DNA from 2 places in the Clostridium sp. MF28 genome. Region 1 is predicted to be linked to the other one. Evidence: a T-box and tRNA genes for the amino acid it is inferred to sense, from the RefSeq annotation. Region 1 holds a T-box; the other holds one or more tRNA genes.
What was found. The T-box of region 1 lies ahead of pheS (phenylalanine--tRNA ligase subunit alpha). A T-box ahead of a tRNA ligase gene usually reads a tRNA of that ligase, here a tRNA-Phe.
Positions count from the first base shown of each region.

Region 2: it has a tRNA-Phe gene. The T-box ahead of pheS (phenylalanine--tRNA ligase subunit alpha) is inferred to sense a tRNA for this amino acid. The anticodon was not compared.

Region 1 covers NZ_CP014331.1:5,213,603-5,221,142, forward strand. The annotation lists gene infC (translation initiation factor IF-3) at 1-18, shown strand, start outside; gene rpmI (50S ribosomal protein L35) at 39-236, shown strand; gene rplT (50S ribosomal protein L20) at 265-624, shown strand; gene AXY43_RS22980 (TrmH family RNA methyltransferase) at 725-1,507, shown strand; T-box leader at 1,868-2,088, shown strand; gene pheS (phenylalanine--tRNA ligase subunit alpha) at 2,208-3,227, shown strand; gene pheT (phenylalanine--tRNA ligase subunit beta) at 3,521-5,899, shown strand; gene mraZ (division/cell wall cluster transcriptional repressor MraZ) at 6,117-6,545, shown strand; gene rsmH (16S rRNA (cytosine(1402)-N(4))-methyltransferase RsmH) at 6,558-7,490, shown strand; gene AXY43_RS23005 (hypothetical protein) at 7,520-7,540, shown strand, end outside.
Region 2 covers NZ_CP014331.1:619,699-627,238, reverse strand. The annotation lists rRNA gene AXY43_RS02565 (23S ribosomal RNA) at 1-1,588, shown strand, start outside; rRNA gene rrf (5S ribosomal RNA) at 1,791-1,907, shown strand; tRNA gene AXY43_RS02555 (tRNA-Phe) at 1,913-1,988, shown strand; tRNA gene AXY43_RS02550 (tRNA-Asp) at 1,995-2,071, shown strand; tRNA gene AXY43_RS02545 (tRNA-Glu) at 2,092-2,166, shown strand; gene AXY43_RS02540 (sigma 54-interacting transcriptional regulator) at 2,617-4,848, shown strand; gene AXY43_RS27465 (PRD domain-containing protein) at 4,917-5,366, shown strand; gene agaB (PTS galactosamine transporter subunit IIB) at 5,549-6,016, shown strand; gene agaC (PTS galactosamine transporter subunit IIC) at 6,031-6,831, shown strand; gene agaD (PTS galactosamine transporter subunit IID) at 6,815-7,540, shown strand, end outside.

The DNA.
Region 1 (7,540 bases):
GGGCCTAAAAAGGCGTAACTTGAGAGGAGGATTTAATCATGCCAAAAATGAAAACTCATAGAGGTGCAGCAAAAAGATTCAGAAAAACAGGTACAGGAAAACTTAAGAGAGGTAAGGCATTTAGAAGCCATATCTTAACAAAGAAGAGTTCAAAAACTAAGAGACATCTTAGAAAAGCTGGATATGTTTCAGATTCACAATTAAAAGTAATGAAGAAATTATTACCATACCTATAATATAGGGGTAATGCAGGAGGTTTAAGTAATGGCAAGAGTAAAGAGAGCGAAGAATTCTCGTAAAAATCATAAAAAAGTTTTAAAACTTGCAAAAGGATACTACGGTGGAAAAAGTAAGTTATATAAAACTGCTAATGAATCAGTAATAAGAGCATTAAGAAATTCTTATGTTGGAAGAAAGAATAAGAAGAGAGATTATAGAAGTTTATGGATAGCTAGAATTAACGCGGCTACAAGAATAAACAACTTATCATATTCTAAATTCATGAATGGAATCAAATTAGCTGGAATAGACATCAACAGAAAGATGTTATCTGAAATAGCTATAAATGATCCAAAGGCATTTACTGAATTAGTAGAAGTTGCTAAGAAACAATTAAATGCTTAGTACATAAAATGCGGCTTATGCCGCATTTTATTTTTATATTCAAATATAAATAATAATACTATTATTTTTCCATAATCCTATAGTTTTGAGGTGTAAAACTTTGATATATATAGAAAGTAAAGAAAATAATTTATTTAAGAATACAAAAAAGCTTAAAGAAAGAAAAAATAGGACTAAAACAAGTAGATATATAATTGAAGGATTTAGATTAGTTCAAGAGGCATTTAAGGCCAAAGTCGATGTGGATTACCTAATTGTGACTGAAGATGCACGGGATAAAGTAGACGAATTTTTGGGGAAATATATAAATGGTGAAATTAAGATTTATGAAATTTCTAGCAATTTATTTAAAGAACTTATTTCTACAGAAAATCCTCAAGGAATACTTGCAGTTATAAAAATGAATACAATGGAATCGAAATTCGATGGAGATTTTTACTTGCTTTGTGACAAGGTGCAAGATCCAGGGAATCTAGGGACTATAATAAGAACTGCACATGCAGCTGGAGTACAAGAAATTATATTAACAAAGGGTACTGTGGATATATATAATGAAAAGACAATTAGATCTACAATGGGATCTATATTTTATATTCCTATTTATTATGATGATGAGAATCTCTCTTTGGTAAAAGAATTAAAGGGGAAAGGTTTTAATTTGGTAGTGACATCCTTAGATACAGATAAAAATTTCTTTCAAGCAGATTTAAGAGGGAGAGTTCTCTTAACTGTTGGGAATGAAGGAAATGGAGTAAGTAGAGAAGTGTTAGAGATGGCGGATACTAAGGTTAAGATACCAATGCCAGGCAATGCTGAATCTTTAAATGTAGCAGTAGCTTCATCTGTTATAATGTATGAGAAAGTAAGACAAAATCAATTGTGATTAAATCTTATTAAAATAGGAAAGTATATTAATAGGTTTCTAGGAAAATTTGAAACTATTTAAGAATGAAAGTAGATTTGAATATTTCTAGGAATCTATATTAATATGAAAAAATTTTAAAATTTATATATTTATCTATGTAAATTTTAAAATATATAAATATTTATAGGAAACATCTGGTGTTCAGAGGTTTTATATTTAAAATAGAATAATTATGTTAAGATAAAATATTTAATTTGATTTGGGAATATACTTATAAATATGGTATATTAGAAAAGCAGTGGATTTATATATAAATTTTGAAAATAGTATTGATATTTTATATATTTATTTGTATAATGAGTTGTATTAATTGAACATTGAAAAACTGTGAATGAGAGAGTAGATATTAGAAAAGTTTTAAGGGAGAGAAGGTCATAGACTGTAAGCCTTCTTAAATAATATAATATTGAAGTTCGCTCAGGAGTTCTAGCTGTGAAATTTATAGTAGTAGCTAGCGGCAAGAAGAGTCGTTAATTAAATTGAGTTGGGTACTTTTTTAGTTCCAATTAGGGTGGTAACGCGGATAATTCGTCCCTTTTTATGAGGTGGCGTTTTTTTTTATGCAAAAAATCTTTTTAATTACCAACAAATGATTTTAAAAGAAATATTTATAGGTCCATTATTATTTTTATATGTCTTATTGAAAGGAGAAACAATAATGAAAGAAAAACTTAAAGAATTACAAGAACTTGCATTAAGCAAAATTGAAGCTGTTAAAACTAGCAGTGAATTAGAAGAAATTAGAGTTAAGTTCTTAGGAAAAAAAGGGGAACTTACTACAATATTAAGAGGTATGGGGAATCTTTCTCCAGAAGAAAGACCTATTGTAGGAAAATTAGTTAATGAAGCTAAAGCTGCTGTTGAAGAAAAATTAGAAAGCGTGTTAAAAGCTATTAAAGATAAAGAAAAGGCTGAAAAGCTTGCAGGTGAAACTATAGATATTTCTCTTCCAGGAAGAAAGAAAGTTATAGGAAAGAGGCATCCGTTAGATTTGACTCTTCAAAGTATGGAAGAAATTTTCGTTTCAATGGGGTTCACAATTGAAGATGGACCTGAAGTTGAATATGATCATTATAATTTTGAAGCTCTAAATATACCTAAGGATCATCCGGCTAGAAGTGAACAAGATACTTTATATATAAATGATAATATAGTACTTAGAACTCAGACTTCACCAATTCAAGTTAGAACTATGGAAAATCAAAAACCACCAATAAAGATGATTTCCCCTGGTAAAGTATATAGATCAGATTCAGTAGATGCTACACATTCACCTATATTCTATCAAATGGAAGGATTAGTTATAGATAAAGGAGTTACATTTGCTGATTTAAAAGGAACATTAGAATTATTTGCAAAAAAAATGTTTGGAGACAAGGTTCAAACTAAATTCAGACCACATCACTTCCCATTTACAGAGCCATCTGCTGAAATGGATGCAACATGCTTTGTGTGTGGCGGTGAAGGCTGTAGAGTATGTAAAGGCAGCGGTTGGATAGAACTTTTAGGTTGCGGAATGGTTCATCCAAATGTTCTTAGAAACTGCGGACTTGATCCAGAAGTATATAGTGGATTTGCTTTTGGTTTTGGTGTTGATAGAATGGTAATGCTAAAGTATGGAATAGATGATATAAGATTATTATATGAAAGTGATATGAGATTCTTAAATCAATTCTAAAAGCTTAGTTTTATTTGAAATTCAAGAATTTAAGAATATACATTCTTAGGAATATTTATTCTGAAGAATATTACCATATATATTCTAAAGATATGCCCATATGAAAAAAGCAGCTATGCTGCAATTAAAAACTTATTAACTTAAAAAAAGCAGTTATGTTTCAATTACGAACTTATCACCTTAAAAAAGCAGTTATGCTACAACTAAGATTTTTTGAATATTAAAAATGAGGGTTAGTGAAGAAATTGGATTAAAATATTATTCTATACCCAGCAATAAAAGGAGGAAACAAAATGAAAGTACCATATAATTGGCTTAAAGATTATGTTGATATAAATGTTAGTCCTAAGGAATTAGGAGATAAATTAACTTTAACTGGTTCACAACTAGAAGAACTTGTTATCCAAGGAGATGTAATTCAAAATGTAGTTACAGGAAAAATTACTAATATTGAAAAACATCCTGATGCAGATAAGTTAAGCATATGTCAAGTTGATATAGGAAGTGAACAAATACAAATAGTTACAGCAGCAACGAACATGAAAGAGCAAGATGTTGTGCCGGTTGCTCTTCATGGTTCAACACTTGCTGACGGAACTAAAATAAAAAAAGGAAAACTTAGAGGAGTAGTATCTAATGGTATGTTCTGCTCAGAAGAAGAATTAGGTACAGCTGGAGATGAGCCAGTTCATGGATTGATGATCTTACCTACTGATACTAAGCTTGGAGTTGATATTAAGGAACTTTTAGGATTAAATAAAGCTATCTTAGATTTTGAAATTACTTCAAACAGACCTGACTGCTTAAGTATGGTAGGGATGGCAAGAGAAACAGCAGCAGCTCTTAGAACAACTTATAAAATGCCAAATTTAGAATATAAAATTAAAAATTCTAAAAATATAAATGAAGAGTTAACTGTTGAAGTTAAAGATACTCTTTGCAATAGGTATATGGCAAGAGGCGTGAAAAATGTTAAAGTTCAGCCATCACCAGGCTGGATGCAAGAGAGACTTCTTGAAGCTGGTATAAGACCAATAAATAATATAGTTGATATAACAAATTTTGTTATGCTTGAAACTGGTGAACCAATGCATGCTTTTGATAAAAGAGAAATTGCTACGAATAAAATAGTAATTGAAAGAGCAAAGCGAGGAGAAAAGTTTACAACTTTAGATGAAGTAGAAAGAGAATTAGATGATTCGATGCTTTGCATTAAAGATGGAGAAAATATTATCGGTCTTGCTGGAATAATGGGTGGTTTAAACTCAGAAATAAAAGAAGATACTACAGAAGTTGTTTTTGAATGTGCAAATTTTGATGGAACTAACATAAGAGTAAATTCAAAGAAATTAAATCTAAGAACAGAAGCGTCTGGGAGATTTGAAAAAGATATAGATCCTAACTTAGCTGAAATTGCATTAAATAGAGCATGTAGCTTAATCTGTGAATTAGATGCCGGAGAAGTTATGGAAGGTACTATAGATGTTTACAATAACAAGAAAGAAGTATCAACTGTAACTGTTGAATCAAATTGGGTAAACAGCTTCCTTGGAACAGATCTTTCTAAAGAAGAGATGAAGAGATGTTTAGATAGTGTTGATTTATTTACAGAAATAAATGGTGATAACTTAGTTGTGACAGCTCCAACTTTTAGAGTTGATATTGCAATTAGAGAAGATATAGCTGAGGAAATTGCAAGAATTTATGGATATGAAAAAATTCCTACAACAATTTTTAAAGTTTCTACAGAAAGAGAGCCAAGATATAGAAAAGGATTATTAGATAATAGAGTAGTGATGCTTGCTACAGGAAGTGGATTAAATCAATCTATCAGTTATTCGTTTGTATCTCCAAAGGTTTTTGATAAAATTAATTTACCAGAAGATAGTGACCTTAGAAATGTAGTTAAGATAAGAAATCCATTAGGGGAAGATTATAGTGTGATGAGAACTTCAACACTTCCATCAATGATGGAATCACTTGGAAGAAATTATTCTAGAAATAACTCATATGTAAGATTGTTTGAAATGGGGAAAGTTTACATTCCAAATGTGGATGAAACAAAACTTCCAACAGAAAAGAATATTTTAACTATAGGTATTTATGGAGATTGTGACTACTTAGATCTTAAAGGTGTTGTTGAAAATATAACTGATGGATTAGGTATAAAGAGTGTTAAATATGAAAGAGAGAGCGAAAATGTAAGTTACCATCCTGGAAAAACAGCTAAGATAGTTGTTGGCAGAACTAATGCTGGAACTTTAGGAGAAGTTCATTTAGATGTATGCGAAAATTACGGTTTGGATGTGCCTTGTTATGTAGCAGAATTAGATTTGGATGTTTTATATGAAAATGCTGATATGGATAAAAAATATAAAGCACTTCCAAAATTCCCAGCAGTAACACGAGATATTGCATTACTTGTTGATGATAGTCTTTTGGTCCAAGAAATTGATGATACAATAAAAAGAGCTGGTGGAAATTTAGTTGAAAAAGTAGAATTATTTGATATATATAAAGGAAAACAAATTCCAGATGGTAAAAAGAGTATAGCTTATGCAATCTGGTACAGAGATGAAAATAAAACATTAACAGATAAAGATGTTAATAAAGTTCATGAAAAAATCCTAAAATCTTTAGAATATAAGCTTGGAGCTACATTAAGAGATTAAAATATAATAACTCAAGCTTTGCTCCATGAAAGCTGCTTCAGAAATAAGTTTTATTATTTTTGAAGCAGCTATTTTTATTTATACAAAAAAATATAAGTTTAAAGAAGGAAATATCATGTTTCTATAGAATAAGTATAGATAAAGTGGTTAAAAGTGGTGTTAAGTGGTTTAAAATAGAGGGAAATTACCTAATCAATAAAAGTAGGAGCTGAGAATATTGTTCATTGGGGAATATCAACATGCGTTAGATCCTAAAAATAGAATAATTGTTCCAGCAAAGCTAAGAGATGGACTTGGTAATAAATTTGTTATTACCAAAGGACTTGATGGGTGTTTGTATGCTTATCCGCTTGATGAATGGAGAATATTGGAGGATAAATTAAAAACTTTACCTTTAACAAATAAGGATGCTAGATCCTTTGTGAGGTTCTTTTTTTCTGGAGCTTGTGAAGTCGAGTTAGACAAGCAAGGAAGAGGATTGATTCCACAAAATTTAAAGGAATATGCAGGTATAGAAAAGGACATAGTAAGTATTGGAGTATTATCTAGAGTAGAAATATGGAGCAAGGAAAAGTGGAGCGAATATAACGAATCAAATATAGACTTTGATTCAATTGCAGAAAAAATGAATGATTTAGGAATATAAGGAGTTTTTATTATGGAATTTAAACATGTATCGGTCTTATTAAATGAATGTATAGAGGCATTAAACATAAAGGAAAATGGGATTTATGTTGATGGTACTTTAGGAGGAGCAGGACACTCATCTCATATCTTAAGCAATCTTTCTAAAGATGGGATGCTTATTGGGATAGATCAAGACCAAGACGCTCTAAAGGCAGCAAAAGAAAAACTTAAAGATTTTGAAAATGTAAAGTATGTTCATAGCAATTTTTATAATATTGATAGTATTTTAAACGATCTAGATATTGAAAAGGTTGATGGAATCTTGATGGATCTTGGAGTTTCATCATATCAACTTGATGAAGCATCAAGAGGTTTTAGTTATATGAAAGATGCTCCGTTAGATATGAGAATGAATAGAGAAAATGATTTTTCAGCGTACAATATTGTAAATAATTACGATGAGGACAGCTTATATAAAATAATAAAGGACTATGGTGAAGAAAGATTTGCTAAAAGGATTGCGAATTTTATTATAAATAGAAGAATTGAGAAGCCTATAGAAACAACTTTTGAACTTGTAGACATTATCAAGGCTGCAATTCCAGCAAAGATGAGAAGAGAAGGGCCTCATCCAGCTAAAAGAACTTTTCAGGCAATTAGAATAGAAGTTAATTCAGAATTAAAGATACTTAATAAAACTATAGAGGATGGAGTGAATAGATTAAATAAGGGTGGAAGAATAGCTATTATAACTTTCCATTCTTTGGAAGATAGAATAGTGAAATTAAAGTTTAGAGAATTAGAGAATCCATGTACTTGTCCAAAAGAATTTCCAATGTGTATATGTGGAAAATCGCCATTAGTTAAAAATATAGCTAAAAAAGGTATTGCACCAACTAAAGAAGAGATTGAAGAAAATCCAAGGAGTAGAAGCGCTAAGCTTAGAGTAATTGAGAAATTATAATTATTATTATGTTATAAATGAGTTGGGATGTGAATAAATTGGGAAGAAGA
Region 2 (7,540 bases), 1.6 Mb from region 1:
TACAGGCCGAATATCTAAGGTTTCCTGAGTAAAGTTTGTCTTCTCAGGGTTAGTCGGGACCTAAGGCGAGGCCGAAAGGCGTAGTCGATGGACAATTGGTTGATATTCCAATACCACTACAATCGTTATTATCGATGGTGTGACGGAGAAGGATAGGATGTGCTAGCTATTGGATGCTAGTCTAAGCGTTTAGGGAGTTGGGATTGGCAAATCCGTTCCAACAATTCTGAGGCGTGATGGGGAAGGTTCTACGGAACCGAAGTATCTGATTCCATGCTTCCAAGAAAAGCATCTAGAGAGAGAAGTAGTGCCCGTACCGCAAACCGACACAGGTAGATGAGGAGAGAATCCTAAGGCCGACGGAAGAATTGCAGTTAAGGAACTAGGCAAATTGACCCCGTAACTTCGGGAGAAGGGGTGCCTGAGAAATCAGGCCGCAGAGAATAGGCACAAGCAACTGTTTAACAAAAACACAGGTCTCTGCTAAAGCGAAAGCTGATGTATAGGGGCTGACGCCTGCCCGGTGCTGGAAGGTTAAGGGGAACACTTAGCAAAGTTTTGCGAAGGTGTGAACTTAAGCCCCAGTAAACGGCGGCCGTAACTATAACGGTCCTAAGGTAGCGAAATTCCTTGTCAGGTAAGTTCTGACCCGCACGAATGGCGTAATGACTTGTGCACTGTCTCAACTGCAAATCCGGCGAAGTTGTAGTGCGAGTGAAGATGCTCGCTACCCGCGATTGGACGGAAAGACCCCGTAGAGCTTTACTGTAGCTTAGCATTGAATTTCGGTATTGTCTGTACAGGATAGGTGGGAGACTGGGAAACTAGGGCGTCAGCCTTAGTGGAGTCGTTGTTGGGATACCACCCTGATAGTATTGAAGTTCTAACTGGATGCCATGAAACTGGTGACAGGACATTGTTAGGTGGGCAGTTTGACTGGGGCGGTCGCCTCCTAAAATGTAACGGAGGCGCCCAAAGGTTCCCTCAGAACGGTCGGAAATCGTTCGAAGAGTGTAAAGGCAGAAGGGAGCCTGACTGCGACACCTACAAGTGGAGCAGGGACGAAAGTCGGGCTTAGTGATCCGGTGGTACCTCGTGGGAGGGCCATCGCTCAACGGATAAAAGCTACCTCGGGGATAACAGGCTGATCTCCCCCAAGAGTTCACATCGACGGGGAGGTTTGGCACCTCGATGTCGGCTCGTCGCATCCTGGGGCTGAAGTAGGTCCCAAGGGTTGGGCTGTTCGCCCATTAAAGCGGCACGCGAGCTGGGTTCAGAACGTCGTGAGACAGTTCGGTCCCTATCCGTCGCGGGCGTAGGAAATTTGAGAGGAGCTGTCCTTAGTACGAGAGGACCGGGATGGACTGACCTATGGTGTACCAGTTGTTTCGCCAGAAGCATAGCTGGGTAGCTAAGTCGGGAAGGGATAAACGCTGAAAGCATCTAAGTGTGAAGCCCACCTCAAGATGAGATTTCCCATAGCATAAGCTAGTAAGACCCCTTGAAGACTACAAGGTTGATAGGTCAGAGGTGTAAGTGCGGCAACGTATTTAGCTGACTGATACTAATAGGTCGAGGGCTTGACCAATATAGTCAAGTTGTAAATACATTAAAGAAACTGTGTGCAATTTTGAAAGAACAAAGTTTTTTCAAAGGAATAATTACAGTAGTAGATTCATGTAAATGTAGTATAAGCGTAAACTAAGAGTCTTTTTTCAAAGGAAACTCGACTCACATTCGTTCGCTGAGTGCTAATTTACACGAAATCGAAGATTTCTGTAAATTATGCATCTCGTGATGATGGCATAGAGGTAACACTCCTTCCCATTCCGAACAGGAAAGTTAAGGTCTATAGCGCCGATGGTACTGCATGGGAGACTGTGTGGCAGAGTAGGACGTTGCGAGGTAAGATGGCTCGATAGCTCAGTCGGTAGAGCAGAGGACTGAAAATCCTCGTGTCACTGGTTCGATTCCAGTTCGAGCCACCATAATACGGCTCAGTAGCTCAGTTGGTTAGAGTGCCGGCCTGTCACGCCGGAGGTCGAGGGTTCGAGCCCCTTCTGAGTCGCCAATTTAAATAAAACTTAATATGGCTCCTTGGTCAAGCGGTTAAGACACCACCCTTTCACGGTGGTAACAGGGGTTCGATTCCCCTAGGAGTCACCAAGTTGAAAAATAAGTTCTAGTTTATCTAGAACTTATTTTTTTTCATATAACAAAATATTTGAAGATTAAAGCATTTGTTAGCCAACAAAGTGATTAACATGAATAATCGGATAAATTATTAAAATTTCTAGACTTTTGACCTTGCATAAATGATATATTCAATGCTAAAATCCAAGTTGATATATATTATAAAAGTTGATTTTAGCAAAATTTTAAAAAATTACGTTAAACAATATTATATATTGCAAAAATAATTCTTCATCATAATTCTAAAAATATTGCAAGAATTTTAGCTGTAATTGTGAATTGCAACATATATATTAATTATACTTTATTATGTAATCCGAATTCTATATTTAGATACAATGTTAAAACAACTGATAGTGGTAGTGTATATAAATATAGGTGACAGTATATGTAATATAAACGAAAGAGTTAGGAGGCAGGTCTATGACTAATAAGGAAAAGATTAGAATAAAGTTGAAAGAACTTTCTCTTAAAATAGATGGAAGCATGGAATACGGAATAAATGCTCTTACTATAGCAGATAAACTTGGGCTTCAAAGAAATTTAGTAAGTCATGTATTAAATGAGCTGACTAAAGAGGAAGAAGCAATAAAAGTAAATAAGAGACCTGTCTACTTTATAAGCAAGGAAGTGTATGAAGAAGACAGTGATAGATTTATGCTGATTTCTGATTATATTAAAGAAGTTAGCTATTCAAATACTAATAATGATATAGATAATTTTAAGGAACTTATAGGGGCAAGCAGCAGCTTAAAGGATGTCGTTCAGCAGTGTAAATCAGCAGTTTCATATCCACCAAATGGGTTACCGTTTTTACTTATTGGAAGTTCAGGAGTTGGAAAAAGTTTTTTAGCACAAAAGGTATATGATTATGCGAGAAATTGCAGCTATATAAAAGAAGAAGCTCCTTTTGAAATATTTAATTGTGCGGAATATGCAAATAACCCAGAGTTATTTTCAGCTATACTTTTTGGATCGGCCAAAGGTGCTTATACAGGTGCTGATAGTGATAGAATAGGTCTTATAGAAAAAGCAAATGGAGGTTATCTATTTCTAGATGAAATTCATAGATTACCACCAGAAGGTCAAGAAAAATTATTCTTATTTTTAGATAAGGGGATATTTAGAAGGCTTGGTGAAACGGAGAAAAAAAGACACGCAAATGTAAGGTTGATTTTTGCGACTACAGAGAATCCTGAGAATAAATTTCTTCAGACATTTTTAAGGCGTATACCTCTAATTGTAAAGATACCAAGCTTTAAAGAGAGACCCTTAAAGGAAAAGCTAGATCTTATAGATAATTTTTATAAGAGAGAAGCCTTAAATATAAATAGGGATATTATTGTTAATAGTCAGGTTATAAATATACTGATTAATAGCAATGCTCATGGCAATATTGGTAAACTTATAAATGCTATAAAGCTCAGCTGCGCCAATGCCTTAAATAATACTCAGGAGAAAAGAACAAAAGTATTAAAAGTAAAAATAAATAATCTTCCAAAGGATATAATAGAGCAGGACGAGGATATTAGTTTAAATAACTTAAATATAAATGACCTGTTTATAAGCTGTTCGGAAAAAAATGGTCGAGATTATTTAAATACTCATATAAATAAGGCATCAGGAATTACAGAAGAATTAAATGAAGCTATCAAGGAATTAGAAAAAGGCAAAATAACAGAGGAAGAGTTTTTTATTAATGGAACTAAAATATTTAATGATTTAATTGATCATATAGTTTTTAATGAGAAATATAGAAACTCAAAAAATGTTATTTATAGGTCAATAGAAAAAACAGTTGAAAGTACTTTGCATTTTATGAATTTAAATTATGGAATCGATTATTTAACAAATAGTTCAGAAATTATGGCTAATCTTATAACATATTTTGTTGAATTTCAAAACGAAGATTATATTAAAGAAGAGATTTCATTAATCAAACAATTGAGTAAAAAGTTCCATAAGGAGTATAAGCTGGTTTTAAAGCTAATTGAAGATATTCATAATAACTTAGATTTAGAAATAAATAAATCAGTAGAAATTTATTTACTAATATATATAAGATCATTGGATAAATCCATTCAAAATAATGTTAATGCAATAATAATAGCTCATGGCCATTCAACTGCAAGCAGTATTGCAGGCGTGGCTAACAGGCTGTTTGGTAAATATATTTTTGAGCCATTTGATATGCCTATAGAAAGCTCACCTTTAGATGTAAGTAATAAGATCTTAGAATATGTAAAAACAATAGATACTTCAAAGGGACTTTTAATACTTGTAGATATGGGTTCGCTTGAGACTATTTATATATTATTAGAAAAAGAAATATACGGAGATATAGCTATAGTAGATAATGTTTCTACTAAATTAGTTTTAGATATAGGAAGCAGGATTCTTAGCTTACAGCCCTTAAAACAAATTGCAGAAGAAGCATCTAAGAAAAATGTAAGTAAAGTAAATTATATAGAATCTAGTAAAAAGAAATCAGATGTAATAATAACAACTTGTATAACTGGTATTGGAACAGCAAGTAAAATAAAAGATTTGTTAAATAATTGTTTTAACGAAGATGAAGTAAAGGTTGTCGCTTATGATTATGAGAGTTTAAAAGAAAATGGAAAGAAGATTTTGTATTTAAACAATATAATGTAAAACTCATAATTGGTACAAATGATCCAAAGATAGAGAATATTCCTTTTATATCACTAGAAAACCTTATAATGAAAAAAGCTGATTCAGTACTATCTAATACCTTAAAGGGAATTGTAGATGATAACATTATTGAAAAGATAAATAAAGAAGCTGTCAAGTTATTTACATTAGAAAATGTTTTAAATTATCTTACAATATTAAACCCAGATAAAATAGTAGATCAAGTAGAAGATGCTCTTACTAATTTAGAAAGAAGCCTAGGCTTTAAATTAGAAAATGATTTAAAGATAAGTTTATATATACACATAAGCTGCATGATAGAGAGATTAGTAATAAAAGATCCTATTATGAATTACAGAGATTGTGAGGATTTCGAACAGTGTCATGTACACTTTATAAAAATGACGAGAAAAGCTTTTAGTGTAATAGAAAATTTCTATAGAGTAGAGATTCCTATATCAGAAATAGGTTTTATATATGACAGTATTAAAAATAAAGTTAAAAACTTTGATCTTTAATAAAGTTTTTAGAAACATTAGAAAATAAGCAAACTTGAGGCTTTATTCTGTATTAATATATAAAATGAATAAAAGGATAGATGCATTCTTATAGAAAAGCCCCATGTTAAGTAGTAATATGTACACTACTTGGCATGGGGCTTGCTTTATATATAAGCATAAAGATTAAGGAGGAATTAAATATGCCAAATATATTAATGACAAGAATTGATAACAGATTAGTTCATGGACAAGTAGGTGTTACTTGGACGACATCCCTAGGAGCTAATTTACTAGTAGTTGTAGATGATACTGCAGCATCAGATCCAGTACAACAACAATTAATGTCAATGACAGCAGAATCTTCAGGGGTTGGAATCAGATTTTTCACTATTCAAAAAACTATAGATGTTATACACAAAGCATCTCCAAGCCAAAAGATTTTTATAGTATGTAAAACACCAGAGGTAGCAAGAAAATTAGTTGATGGTGGAGTGCCTATAAAAGAATTAAATGTTGGAAATATGCACTTTTCAGATGGTAAGAGAGCTATTACTAAAAAGGTTTATGTAGATGATAAAGATATAGAAGATCTAAAATATATTGAATCAAAGGGTGTAAAAGTATTCGCACAAGATACACCTGGAGATATTAAAACAAATATTGAATAAATGGAGGAATTATAATGCATAGTATAACGTTATTACAAGGTGTCCTTCTTGCAATTATGGCAATGATAGTTGGATTTGATTTCTGGTTAGAGGGATTATATATATTTAGACCAATAATAGTATGTACATTAACAGGAGCTATTTTAGGAGATATAACAACGGGACTTATCGCAGGAGGACTTACTGAATTAGCATTCGCTGGACTTACTCCTGTAGGAGGAACACAGCCTCCTAACCCAATACTAGCAGGTATTATGACAACAGTTATTGCGTATACAACCGGAGCAGACGTTAAAGCAACAATAGGACTAGCACTACCATTTAGTTTCTTAATGCAATATGTAATTCTTTTTTACTATTCAGCATTTTCAGTATTTATGAATAAAGCTGATAAGTATGCAGAAGAAGGAGATACTACAGCATTTACAAGATTGAATATAACAACAACTCTTATAGTTGGAATAACTTATGGTGTGATTGTATTCCTTTGTACATATGTTGCCCAAGAACCAATGAGAACTTTAGTTGAAAGTATGCCAGAATGGTTAAAACACGGATTCGAAATAGCAGGTGGAATCTTACCAGCAGTTGGATTTGGATTATTACTTAGAGTAATGCTTAAGATAGAATATGTTCCATTCCTTATTATAGGATTTTTAGTAGCTTCATTTGTACAATTTACAAATTTATTACCAGTAGCATTAATAGGAGCAGCTTTTGCTTTATATGGATATGTAAATGACAAAAATAAAGCTCAAGTTGTAAATGTAGTAAATTCAAATCAAGGGGGAGAAGATTATGAAGACGGAATCTAATAACCAATTAACCAAGAAAGATCTTAGAAAACTTGCATTTAGATCAGTTTTGCTACAAGCAAGTTTCAACTATGAAAGAATGCAGGCAGCTGGATGGACTTGTGCTTTACTACCTTTCTTAAAGAAGATTCATAACAATGATAAAGAGAAAGTATCACAATCTATGAAGGATAACTTAGAATTTATAAATACTAATCCAACTTTGGTAGGATTTCTTATGGGATTAGTTTTATCGCTAGAAGAAAATAGTGAAGATAGAAGTCTTATAAAATGTTTGAAGGTTGCTTTATTTGGACCGCTAGCAGGTATTGGAGATGCACTTCTTTGGTTTACTCTATTACCAATAGTCGCAGGAATCAGCGCATCATTTGCAAGTCAAGGCAGTATTGTGGGACCTATACTATTCTTTGGTGTTTATGTATGCGTATTCTTATCTCGTATAATATGGACAAGTGCAGGGTATAAGCTAGGAGTAAAAGCTATTGATATTTTAAAGGAAAATTCAAAATCTATTTCTAAAGCAGCAACAACTCTTGGAGTTACTGTAATTGGTGGGTTAATAGCATCTTATGTGCATATCACTTTACTTCCAAGCATTTCAATAAGTGCAGATCATGCTATATCATTACAAACTGATTTTGTTGATAAAATATTACCTAATATACTACCTATGGGATATACATTACTTATGTTTTATTTCTTAAAGAAG